One region of the Chromobacterium rhizoryzae genome, then DNA from elsewhere that is predicted to be linked to it. Evidence: riboswitches for the same ligand, from Rfam matches in the RefSeq annotation. Region 1 holds a riboswitch; the other holds the start of a gene.

Evidence for each region. A riboswitch is a leader RNA that binds a small molecule or an ion and turns the genes downstream of it on or off. The one in region 1 is predicted to bind cobalamin.
Region 2: another riboswitch for cobalamin. It lies ahead of JC616_RS01365 (TonB-dependent receptor domain-containing protein); the one in region 1 lies ahead of JC616_RS11540 (HoxN/HupN/NixA family nickel/cobalt transporter).

What each region holds. Positions count from the first base shown of each region.
Region 1 is NZ_CP066126.1:2,543,110-2,549,390, forward strand. Features, by position in the region: gene cbiB (adenosylcobinamide-phosphate synthase CbiB) at 1-375, shown strand, start outside; gene cobD (threonine-phosphate decarboxylase CobD) at 368-1,354, shown strand; cobalamin riboswitch at 1,462-1,643, shown strand; gene JC616_RS11540 (HoxN/HupN/NixA family nickel/cobalt transporter) at 1,752-2,798, shown strand; gene JC616_RS11545 ((2Fe-2S) ferredoxin domain-containing protein) at 2,795-3,124, shown strand; gene JC616_RS11550 (cobaltochelatase subunit CobN) at 3,121-6,281, shown strand, end outside.
Region 2 is NZ_CP066126.1:322,920-329,200, reverse strand. Features, by position in the region: gene JC616_RS01385 (cell division protein ZapA) at 1-62, opposite strand, end outside; gene JC616_RS01380 (hypothetical protein) at 59-268, opposite strand; gene JC616_RS01375 (cobalamin-binding protein) at 290-1,162, opposite strand; gene cobU (bifunctional adenosylcobinamide kinase/adenosylcobinamide-phosphate guanylyltransferase) at 1,159-1,692, opposite strand; gene JC616_RS01365 (TonB-dependent receptor domain-containing protein) at 1,711-3,552, opposite strand; cobalamin riboswitch at 3,734-3,978, opposite strand; gene cobT (nicotinate-nucleotide--dimethylbenzimidazole phosphoribosyltransferase) at 4,128-5,171, shown strand; gene JC616_RS01355 (histidine phosphatase family protein) at 5,168-5,770, shown strand; gene cobS (adenosylcobinamide-GDP ribazoletransferase) at 5,758-6,281, shown strand, end outside.

The DNA of each region.
Region 1 (6,281 bases):
TATTTGCATTTTGGCTGGGCCGCCGCCCGCCTTGACGATGTGTTGAACTATGTCCCGGCGCGGCTGACCGCCCTCACCTATCTGTTGCTGGGCCACGCGGCAAGCGGCTGGCGCTGCTGGAGAACGCAGGCGCCCACTTGGTACAGTCCCAACGCCGGCCCCGTGATGGCGGCCGGCGCCGGCGCGCTGGGCGTCTCCCTTGGCGGCGGCGCGCGCTACCATGGCCAGTGGAAGGAGCGCCCGCCCTTGGGCTGCGGCCCCGCGCCCACCCATCAGGACATCGGCCGCGCGGTGCGCTTGGTCAGCCGCGGCGCATGGTTATGGGCTGGTCTTTCCCTATTGTGGGCTGTTTTGATTGGAGTCATGCATGCTTGAACACGGAGGCGGCCTGCTGCGCGCGGCCGCTGAATACGGTATTCCGCCTGGGGATTGGCTGGACCTGTCCACCGGCGTCAACCCCAATGGCTGGCCAGTGCCGCCGCTGTCCGCCGACGGCTGGCTGCGGCTGCCGCAGGACCACGACGGGCTGGAAGCGGCGGCGGCGGAATATTACGGTTGCGAGCAACTGCTGCCGGTGGCCGGTTCTCAACCCGCCATCCAGGTGCTGCCGCGGCTGCGAGCGCCCTGCCGCGTCGGCATGTTGACCTTGTGCTACGCCGAACACCCCTACCAGTGGCAAAGGCGCGGACACAGCGTGGAACGGTTCACGCCGGACGGGCTGGCCGCGAATATTGATCAGCTGGACGTGGTTCAAATCTGCAACCCCAACAACCCCACCGGAGACCGTTTTGAACCGGCTTTGCTGGAAGACTGGCGGCAAAGGCTGGCGGAACGCGGCGGCTGGCTGCTGGTCGACGAAGCGTTTCTGGATGCGTCGCCGCGGGACAGCATGCTCCCCCATATCGGCAAGCCGGGCCTGATCGTGCTGCGCTCGGTCGGCAAATTCTTCGGCCTGGCCGGCGCCCGCGCCGGTTTCGTGTTCGCCCAGGCGGCGCTGCTTCAAGCGCTGGCCGAGGAACTGGGGCCTTGGGCCATGGCGGGTCCGGCGCGCGAAGCGGTGACGCTGGCGCTTGGCGACACCGCGTGGCAGCAATCCATGAGGAGCCAGCTGCTGCGCGATAGCGCGCGGCTGCGAGACTGTCTGGAGCGGCACAGGCTCGCCCCGGCCGGCGGCTGCGAACTGTTCCAGTGGGTTCCCGGCGAGGCCAGCCTGCCCTTGCATCGCCATCTGGCGGGGCGCGGCATCTTGAGCCGTTATTTCGAGTCCCTGCCCAGCTTGCGCTTTGGCCTGCCTAGCGGCGAACAGGACTGGGCGCGGCTGGAACAGGCCTTGGCGGATTGGCGGCGATTGTAATTAAAATCAAAACGCCAGCTGTTCACAGCCTGGTTTTTGTCACGTATCATCCGACCCCATCATGACGGTGCCCCAAAAACCTGTGTGCGAGCTCGCCAGCCAAGACGCGCGGCAGCTCGTAAACAGGTCCTCAGAGGGTGAAACGGGAACGCGGTGCAAGACCGCGGCTGCCCCCGCAACTGTAAGCGCAGAGTCCACGCCTAACGCCACTGGTCCCTAAACGGGCCGGGAAGGCGGCGCCGGACGGCGACGCGCGAGCCAGGAGACCGGCCGTCATACGTGTCGACGCAAGCAGAAACCGGGCGGGGTGTACCGGGGGATACGCACATGCGCCGCTCATGAACACTCGGCGACCTGTGCCCTCGTTTGCGCGACGGAAATCGTCTCCGAGGGCACCATGCATTCATCCACCGCGCCGTCCGCCGGCCGCCGTCTGGCGCAGCACGCGCCGATACTCGCCGGGCTGATCCTGGCCAATCTATTGGCCTGGGCCTGGGCTTTCGCCGCCTTCGCCGATCATCCGGCCCAACTCGCCACCGCCCTGCTCGCCTATCTGTTCGGCCTGCGCCACGCGGTGGACGCCGATCACATCGCCGCCATCGACAACACCGTGCGCAAGCTGATGCAGGAAGGCCGCCGACCGTCGGCGGTGGGCCTGTTCTTCTCCGCCGGCCATTCCGCGGTGGTGGTCATCGCCGTCGCCCTGATCGTGTTCGCCGCCAGCGCGCTGCAAAGCCGCGTCGCCGGCTTCAAGGAGATAGGCGGCGTCATCGGCACCAGCGTGTCGGCCTTCTTTCTGCTGACGCTGGCGCTGATCAATCTGTCCTCCTTGCGCGCGGTATGGGGCGCTTTCCGCCGCGCCCGCGCCGGCGAGGCCATTTGCGACGAGCAGCTGAATCTGCTGCTGAACAACCGCGGCCTGATCGCGCGCCTGCTCAAGCCCTTGTTTCGCATGGTGACCAAGAGCTGGCATATGTTGCCCATCGGCTTTTTGTTCGGCCTGGGTTTCGACACCGCCACTGAAATCGGCCTGTTCGCCATCGCCACCTCGCAAAGCGCCAACGGCGTGGCGCTGTGGCACATCATGGTGTTCCCGGCGCTGTTCGCCGCCGGCATGGCGCTGGTGGACACGCTGGACAGCATGATGATGGTGGAAGTCTACGGCTGGGCCTTCGTCAATCCGGTGCGCAAGCTCTGGTACAACCTGACCATCACCTTCGTTTCCGTTCTCGTCGCCGTCGGCATTGGCGGGCTGGAGGGCCTGGGCCTGCTGGCGGACAAGCTGCAGCTCACCGGCGGCTTCTGGGACCTGATCTCAGCGCTCAACGACGATCTGGCTCATTTCGGCTACTTCGTCATCGGCGTGTTCCTGCTGACGTGGCTTGTCTCCGCCGCCATTTATAAATGGAAGCGTTTTGACCAACTGACGCCGGAGGCGCGATGAGAACCCACGACAAACACGTGCTGATGTGCACCGGCCCGCGCTGCACGCCGGACGGCCAGGGTTCGGAAGCGATGTTCCTGCACCTGGGCCGCAGCATAGACGCTTGCGAAGGCCTGCGCGCCAAGCGCACCCGCAGCCACTGCTTCGCCGTGTGCAAGGAAGGCCCGGTGATGGTGGTGTATCCGGACGGGGTCTGGTACCGCAAGGTGAATGAAAGCGATATCGAACGCATCGTCTGCCAGCATCTGAAGGGCGGCGTTCCGGTCGAGGAATTGGTGTTCCATAAAACCGGCGTCGGCGACATCGAAACGGAGGCGCAGGCATGAGCGCCGCACTCGCCCTGTTGAGCCACGCCGGCACCGATCTCGCCGCGCTGTCGCGCGCGCGCTGGCCGGAAGATTTTCCCCTTGTCGCCGGCATCTCGCTGCAAGGCATTGCCGACGAGGCCGCGATGCAAACGCTGCTGGACGGCCAACTGGCCCAGGTCCGCGCCATCGTGCTGCGCGTGCTGGGCCGCGCCGACGCGATACCCGGCCTGGAGCGATTGCTGGCCCACGCGCGCCGGCTGCAGGCCGCGGTCATCGTGCTCAGCGGCACCGGCGAGCCGGACCCGGAGCTGCAAGCGCTATGCAGCGCGCCGGTATCGCTGCAGCAGGACGTCCACGCCTATCTGCAGGCCGGCGGCAGCGCCAATCTGGGCGAGCTGATGCGCTGCCTGGCGGACAGGCTGCTGCTGACCGGCTTCGGCTACCAGCCGCCGCTGCCGCTGCCCGAGCACGGCGTTTACCACCCGGAGCTGAGCGCGCCCTGCTCGCTCGCCGACTGGCTGGAAATCCGCAACCCGGACTGGCCCACCGTGGGCCTGTGCTTCTACCGCGCCCACTGGCTGTCCGGCAACACCCGCTTCATTGATCTATTGGTCGATTGCCTGGCCGAGCGCGGCGTCAACGCGCTGCCGGTGTTCACCTCGTCCTTGCGCACGATTCAAGACGGCGGCCTGCCGGCGGCGCTGGCGCTGCTGGCCGATCCGCGCGCCAAGGTGTCCTTGCTGATCAACACCACCTCGTTCGCGATGGGCGACATCAACAACGACGGCCCCACCCAGCCCGGCTGGGCGGTGGAGGCTTCGGACCGGTTGAACCTGCCGGTGCTGCAGGCCATCACCAGCAGCATGACGCGCGAGCAATGGGAAGCCTCGGACCGCGGCTTCAACCCGCTGGACACCGCGATGAACGTGGCGCTGCCGGAATTCGACGGCCGCATCATCGGCGTGCCGCTGAGCTTCAAGCAGCCGGCCATGATGGACCAGCCCGGCCAGGCCGAACAATACGCGCCGCTGCCGGACCGCGCCCGCCGCCTGGCCGGCATCGCCGCCCGCCTGACGCGGCTGCGCCATGTGGAAAACGCCGACAAACGCATCGCCTTCATCTTCACCAACTCCAATAGCAAAGCCTCGCAGATAGGCAATGCGGTGGGGCTGGATTCGCCCGCGTCTCTATACGCTATGCTGCGCGGCATGCAGGGCCGCGGCTACCAGATGGACCCGCTGCCGCCGGACAGCGACGCGCTGATGCACGAGCTGATAGACCGCGGCGCCTACGATCAGGACTACCTGAGCGCCGAGCAGATGAAAAACGCCGCCGCCCGCGTGCCGGCCCAGCGCTACCAGGCCTGGTTCGACGAGCTGCCGGACAGCCTGCGCGACAAGATGCTGCAGCGCTGGGGCCAGCCGCCGGGCGGCGCCTACGTCGACGGCGACGAACTGGTGTTTTCCGGCCTGGATTACGGTCATGTCTTCGTCGCGCTGCAGCCGCCGCGCGGCTACGGCATGGACCCGGACGCCATCTACCACACGCCGGACCTGCCGCCCACCCACCACTACTACGCGCTGTACCGCTGGCTGCGCGACGACTGGCGCGCCGACGCCATCGTCCACGTCGGCAAGCACGGCACGCTGGAATGGCTGCCGGGCAAGGGGGTGGGCCTGTCGCAGAACTGCTTCCCGGATGCGCTCTTGGGCGACATGCCGCTGTTTTACCCCTTCATCGTCAACGATCCGGGTGAAGGCTCGCAGGCCAAACGCCGCGGCCACGCGGTGATCATCGACCACCTGACGCCGACGATGACCACCGCCGACAGCTACGGCCCGCTGGCGCAGCTGACCCAGTTGGTGGACGAGTACTACCAGGTGGAGCTGCTGGACCCGAACAAGCTGCCGCTGTTGCAGCAACAAATCTGGGACCTGATCAAGGAGGCCAAGCTCGACACCGACCTGGCGGCGATGCTGAAACATGATCACGAGCATGAGCACGAACATGAGCACGAGCACGAGCCTCGCCACGATCATGATCACCCGCACCCGCATGGCGGACATCATCACGCGCCCGCCGCCGTCCACGGCAAATACCGGCCGCAGGCGGCCAAACCGGCTGCCGCGATGAAACCGGCGACGGCCGCGGCGGCGAAGTATCGCCCAGCCAAGGCCGCGCACGGCCACGATCATGGCCACCACCATCACCATCATGGCGACCACGACCATCACCGCGGCCACCATGATCACCATCACCATGACCATCACGGCCACAGCCACGACCACCACGATCATGACCACGACTGGGACGACACGCTGAACGAAGACGGCGTGCCCTTGAGCCTGGCCAAGATGGACGGCGTCGACGTCGCCCACCTGATCGAAGACATCGACGGCTATCTGTGCGAACTGGGCGCGGCGCAGATCCGCGACGGCCTGCACGTGCTGGGCAACGCACCGCAGGGCGAGGCCTTGGTCGACATGCTGCTGGCACTGACCCGCTTGCCCAATCTGGGCATCCCCGGCCTGCCCGCCAGCGTGGCGGCGGCCTGCGGCGGCGACTGGACGCTGTGGCAGCAGGATCAGGGCAAACGGCTGAGCGACACCCCCGCGGCCTTGCAGGCGCTGGCCGGCCTGCCCCTGGTCACCCGCGCCGACGCACACGACGCGGCGCTGAAGCTGGCGCGCGGCTTGATCGCCGAGCTGGCCGCGCGCGGCTACGACAGCGCCGCCGTGCCGGTCGCCGTCGCCGCCATGCTGCCCGGCATCGAACCGAACGCCGATCTGGAACGCGTGCTGACCTTCGTCTGCGCTGAGCTGTGCCTGAAGCTGGCCCGCACCGCCGAAGAGATAGACAATCTCTTGCGCGGCCTGGAGGGCGGCTATGTGCCGGCCGGCCCCAGCGGCGCGCCCACGCGCGGCATGGCCCACATTCTGCCCACCGGCCGCAATTTCTACTCGGTGGACCCGCGCAGCCTGCCCTCCAACGCCGCCTGGCGCATAGGCGACGGCCTGGCGCGCGAGATGCTGGCCCGCCATCTGAAGGAAACCGGCCAGTATCCGGAATCGGTGGCCATCAGCGTGTGGGGCACCAGCGCGATGCGCACCCATGGCGACGACATCGCCGAAATCCTGTCCCTGCTCGGCGTCAAGCCGCGCTGGCAGCAGGAAAG
Region 2 (6,281 bases), 2.2 Mb from region 1:
GGGGTGCCGATGGTGAAGGAACGTCCCAGCAGTTCGATTTCAACCTGAGCCACGTCGCTCATTCCGCATCCTCCGACGCCTTGGGCAGGCGCTCGACCAGAGCCGCCACCCGCGCGCGGGTTTCGTTCACTCTGAAGTTCAGCTCCGCATTGTCGCGCAGCGCTTCGGACAGCGCTTCGGCAAAACGGCCGTTTTGTGTTTCAAGTTCGCGAATGCGCGCCACCAACGCCGTCACCCGCGACTCGAGATATTCCAGTTCCTTGTCCATGGCGGCGAGGATAGCCGGCGCTCACTTGGCCGTCAAACCCAGCCGCTGCCGCGCTGTGTCCAGCGCGAGACACAGGGCCGCCGCGCCGTCCACCAGCCGCGGGCCGGGCACGACCATGGCGTCGCCCGGCAAGGCGAACAAGGCGTCTTTGGCCACCGCCGGCAGCGTCTGCCAACGACGCCACATCCGCAGGCTGGCCTCGTCACCGGCCAGAATGGCCTGCGGACGCGCGGCCACCACGGTGGCGGCGGACACTTGCGGCGCCGGCTGCCGGACATCGCCAAACACGTTGACGCCGCCGCATAAGCTGATCAGCGGCCCCATGAAGCTTTGATCGCTGACGGTGAAAATGGGCGTTTGGCTAACCTGATAGAACACCCGCACCGGCGCGCGCGCGCCGTAACGCCGGCGCAACTCGGCCAGGCGCTGGCGATAGCTCGCGGCCGCCTTGCCGGCCGCGGCGTCCACGCCCGCCAGCCGCCCCAAGGCCAGCATTTCCTTGGCCACGTCGTCCGGCTGCAAAGGGTGACTCAGATAGACGGGAATGCCCAGGCCGCGCAAGCGCTCCAGTTCGCGCGGCGCGCCGCCGTCGCGCCAGGCCACCACCAGATCCGGCCGCTGCCGCATCACCGCCTCCAGGCTGAAGCCGGTGAAGCTGCCCACCCGCGGCAAACGCTTGGCGGCGTCCGGATGGTCGCTATGTTCCACCGTGGCCACCAGCTTGTCGCCGGCGCCCACCGCGTACAGCATTTCCGTGGCGTGCGGCACCAGGGTCAGAATCCTTTGCGCCGGCTGCGCCAGCGTGATGGTCTGGCCACCGCCGTCCTGGGCGCTGACCGCCGCCAAAGCCGGCAGCGCGCCCAGCAGCAAGGCCAGAACCGGCAACCGTCTCATATCTCGCCTTTCAACACCAGCGGCAAGCCGCAGGCCACCAGCGTCACCCGCTGGCAGACCTCCGCCACCGCTTGATTCACCCGCCCCAGCTCGTCGACGAAGCATCGGGTCTGGGCATTGGCCGACACCACGCCCCAGCCGATTTCATTGCTGACCAGCAGCACCTCGCCTCGGGCCTGTTCCAATGCCGCCAGCAGCGCGGCGCGTTCCTGTTCGAAACCGGCGGTGTCGAAACCGCCGTCCTCGTTGAAAAAGCGCATCAGCCACATGCCCAGGCAGTCGACCAAAAGCAGGCCGCCCGCCGCGTCGCGACGCAGCAGCTCGGCGGCCAAGCCGCGGCCGGCCTCCGCTTGCGACCACGCCGCCGGACGCCGTCGACGATGGTGTTCGACGCGAGCGGCGAACTCGGCGTCGCCGCCGCGCAGCTCGGCCGTCGCCAGATAGCAGACCGGACCCGGGTGGGCCAAGGCCAGGGTTTCGGCGTAGCGGCTCTTGCCGCTGCGCGCGCCGCCGGTGATCAGGTGGAGCATGGTTACACCTCTACACTTTTACTGCGCCTGGTAGGTGACGCCGAGATAACCACCTAAACCACTGGTGTTGTAGCCATAAGCCGTGGTGTAGCGTTTCTCGAAGACATTGGTCAGACGCATCATTGCCGTCCATTCCTTGGCTAAACGGTAGTTGGCGAACAGATTGGTCAATGAATAACCGCCCAGCGTGACTGGAACATTGGGATAAGGCCGGTAGTCAACATCCGGACGCTTGGCGCTAGCCTGCCATTCAACCCCTGTGATCGCCTTACCCCAGTCATAGGCGGCACTCAGTTGAGCAAAGGCACGCGCACGACGTTGCAACTGTAAATGGCTGCTCTCATCAATCGGATCCTGGTAGGTAGCCGAACCGCTAAGATCCCACGCACCATATGTAGCAGCGCCGGACAAAGTGACGCCCCTAATATGGGCATCACGATTGAGGGAGTGGTCTTTCTGATAAACAATCAGGTTTTCAATTCGATTATCAAACCAGGACAGTTCCAAGCGGCGGCCTTTACCAAGCCACTTCAAGCCCAGCTCGATATTACGCGAGGTTTCAGGCTGCAATGACGGGTTGCCATAGTTGGGCCAATACAAGTCATTGAAGGTTGGCGCCTTGTATGCCGTTCCATAGCTGGCACGCGCAGTCAACTCATCGCTGAAGCGATAACCATAGGCCAGCTGTCCTGTCGTCTTACCTCCAAACTGGGAGTCCCTATCATTGCGTAGGTTTGCCTGCACCAAATTATGGCCGAACTCCCCGGAGTAGCCTACAAATCCGGCATTATTGGTGCGTTGAGTCACCGAGTACCCATTCGGCAAATAAGTAGATTGACCGTCAACATTCTGCTGAGTATGCACCGCGCCAGCCAAGAAAGTGCCTATGCCTGTCTTGATATCATTCTGCCAGAACCATTCATTCTGACGAGTTTCTATCAAGCTGCTACGGTTAACCATATCACTGGCAACCCACGTCTCTTGACGATCAACGGTATGACTGAAACGCAAAGTGCTGGACCAATGATCAGTCAACGCGTTTTTTGATTGAATCGTAAAGCCGTTTTGCCTGTTTTTCTGCAAATCTTCGCCCACAGACGATTGGTCGAAATCAAGTTTGCTAAAGGTTTGAAAAGCACGCACTGTCAGTTCATGCCCCGGCAACAGTGTTTGGGTAACGTTAGCGCTATATGAAAGGTTGCGATACGGATCTCGATCCGGATTGTAGTTTGAACTGTCCCGATTCGTCGCGGAAATACCTTCGTTCATTTCATGGTTCAAATTCAGGCTGAACGCCGTATTCTCAACTTTACCGCTGATCCCTGCCCCGGCCTTCATCAGGCCATGGTCGCCCACACCAAAGCTGGCATTCAACTTGGGACTACCTTTGCCTTCACGAGTAAAAATCTGGATCACACCACCAATCGCATCCGCGCCATATAGACTGGAACCAGACCCTCTCAAAATCTCCACTCTCTCGATCTGTTCGAGAGGAATGTTCTCCACTGCGCTGGTGCCTGTTGTAGCCGAGACGATACGCACGCCGTCCACTAACACCACCGTCTGATTGGCGTTGGCTCCACGCATGAAAATACTGGACGGTGCACCACGCGTTCCCGTACTGACAATTTCCAGGCCACCTTGACGCGACAGCAACTGAGGTAAGCTGGTTGCCGCTGATTGCTCAATCTGCTCACGCGTAATCACACTCACATCGGACAAGGTCTTGGAAATTTCCTGCGGCTGGCGCGTAGCAGTCACCACTACCGGATCCCCGGCGAACTCGGGCACATTGGCGGCATAGGCCTGGCCGGCGCAGGCCAGCGAGACCAGCAAGGCGCATTGTTGGGGTTTGAACATGAAACACACTCCACATCGAATCTGGCCGCCGCGACGGCATGGTTAGGAAGAGTGCGAAGAAGGCATGAAAAGGGGGACGCCGCGGCAGGACGCCGGGCCGTCTGTCGGATCGCCTCCCCGCGATACTCCAGTGCGGCCGCCTTCCGGGCGGCCATTGGGCGGGCGCGAGTGTGGTTTCCATGATCGCGCATGCCAGCAGGCCGGTCTCCGGGCTCGGCCTTGCGGCGATGCGCCTTCCCATCCGATGGACAGTGGCCCTTGCATCGCCTGGGCGTTGAGGTTCAACGTCTCGCGCGTCGAGCGCGACTCGGTTGAACAGCTTCACACGCCAGGCCTTACCGTTGCGGGGGCAGCGCCGGTCTTGCACCGGCTTCCCGTTTCATCCGCGGCGCTTGAGCCGCGGACACCTGCTAGGTTCCGGATTATACCGGAGAGCATCCCGACGGGATGGCGCCAAAAGAAATATGTTTAGTTAGGATCAAATCGTCCACCGGCTGCGGGTTGCCCCGGTGGCGGGCTATCGCTTAAAGTCGCCGCTGAATCACTCTCTCATCCAGGCTGGAGTTGGCCATCTCATGACATTCATCGATACCTTTCGCTCACCCGATTTCGCCGCCTACCAGGCCGCCCGCGCCCGCCAGGCCACACTCACCAAGCCGGCGGGCAGCCTGGGCAGGCTGGAAGAGCTGGCCTGCCGCTTCGCCGCCTGGCAGGGCAAGGTCTGCCCGGACGCGCTGCGGCCGGCGATCACGGTGTTCGCCGGCGATCACGGCGTGACGGCGGAAGGCGTGTCCGCCTATCCCTCGGTGGTGACCGGCGAAATGGTGCGCAATTTCGCCAATGGCGGCGCGGCCATCTGCGTGTTGGCGCAAAGCCTGGACGCCAGGCTGGAGGTGGTGGACGCCGGCGTGCTCAGCGACGTCTCCGCGCTGCCCATCGTCCACGCCAAAGTGCGGGCCGGCACCGGCAATCTGGCCAGGGAGGCCGCAATGACGCCGGCACAGGCGGAGGCCGCGCTGGAAGTGGGCCGCCTGGCCGCGCGCCGCGCGCTGGACGGCGGCGCCAATTTGCTGATCGCCGGCGACATGGGCATAGGCAACACCACCGCGTCCGCCGCGCTGATCTGCCGGCTGGCGGACTTGCCGCCGGAACGCATCGTCGGCCGCGGCACCGGCCTGGACGAGGCCGGCCTGGACACCAAGCGCCAAGTGGTGCGCACCGCGCTGGCCCGCGTCGCCGGACGCGATTTGTCCGCGCTGGACATCCTGGCCGAGCTGGGCGGCCTGGAAATCGCCGCCATGGCCGGCTTCTATCTGGAAAGCGCCGCGCAAGGCGCGCCGGCGCTGGTGGACGGCTTCATTTCCAGCGCCGCCGCGCTCTGCGCGCTGGCGCTGGAGCCGCGCGTGGGAGATTGGCTGCTGGCCAGCCACCGCTCGGAAGAAACCGGGCACCTGCTGGCGCTGCACGCGCTGAAGCTGGAGCCGGTGCTGGACCTGGGCATGCATCTGGGCGAGGGATCCGGCGCCGCCTTGTGCGTGCCCTTGCTGCAAATGGCCATCCGCCTGCACAACGAGATGGCCACCTTCGCCGAGGCGGGCATCACCGGAAAAGCGGAATGAACCCCTATACCCTGACCCTGTTGCGTCACGGCGAAATCGATCATGAGGGCCGCTTGATCGGCAGTTGCGATCTGCCGCTGAACGCCACCGGACACATTCAGATGGCGCAAAGCTGGCAGCGCATTTGCGCGCTGGCGCCGGTCACCGCGATGGCCAGCTCGCCCTTGCAGCGCTGCCGCGAGTTCGCGGTCCAGCACGCTCTGCACGGCTCGCTGACGCTGAAAGTGGACCCGCGCTTCGCGGAAATGGACTTTGGCGACTGGGACGGCATGGACGTGCAGGTGCTGGCGCAGCGCTATCCGGACTGGCGCGCCAAACTGGCGACCGGGGAGCTGACGCCGCCGGGCGGCGAAGCTTACGATGGCTTCCGCACCCGAGTGCTGGCCGGCCTGTCCGAGTGGATGACCACGGCCAGCGGCAGCCACCGCGTGCTGGTCACCCACGGCGGCGTCATCACCACCTTGCTGGCGGAGTTGCTGGGCGCCGATTTTGCGGTGGCCAAGCTGATGACGGTGCAGCGCGGCGGCTTTGCCCAATTATCCATCCTGGACGGGCACCCGGCCTATTTGATGCGGCTGGAAGCACCGTGCGCGGACTGATTCTGGCGCTGCAGTTCCTGACCCGCCTGCCCACGCCGCAGCTGCGCGAGTTCAAGCCCGAGTGGCTGGCCGACAGCGCGCGCTGGTTCGCCGCGGTGGGCTTGATCGTCGGCGCGCTATTGCTGGCGGCGCTGACCCTGGGCCGTTTGAGCGATCCTTGGCTGGCGGCGCTGCTGGCGCTCTTGATGTGGACCTGGGTCACCGGCGGCCTGCATCTGGACGGCTTGGGCGATCTCGCCGATGCGCTGGGCGCCGCCCACCGTTCGCGCGAACGTTTCTTCGAGGTGCTGAAAGATCCTCACGTCGGCAGCTTCGGCGCGCTGGCGCTGATCCTGGCCGTCGTCGCCAAGCTGGTCTTGCTGATGTTGCTGGCCAAACAGCCGGCGCCGCCCTGGGGCCTGCTGCTGATCCCCGCCTGGTGCCGCTGTTTCGCGGTGTACTGGTCGGCCAGCCTGCCGGCGATCGCGCCCGGCAGCGGCGAACGCTTCGCCTGGCGGCGGCACGGCCCCAG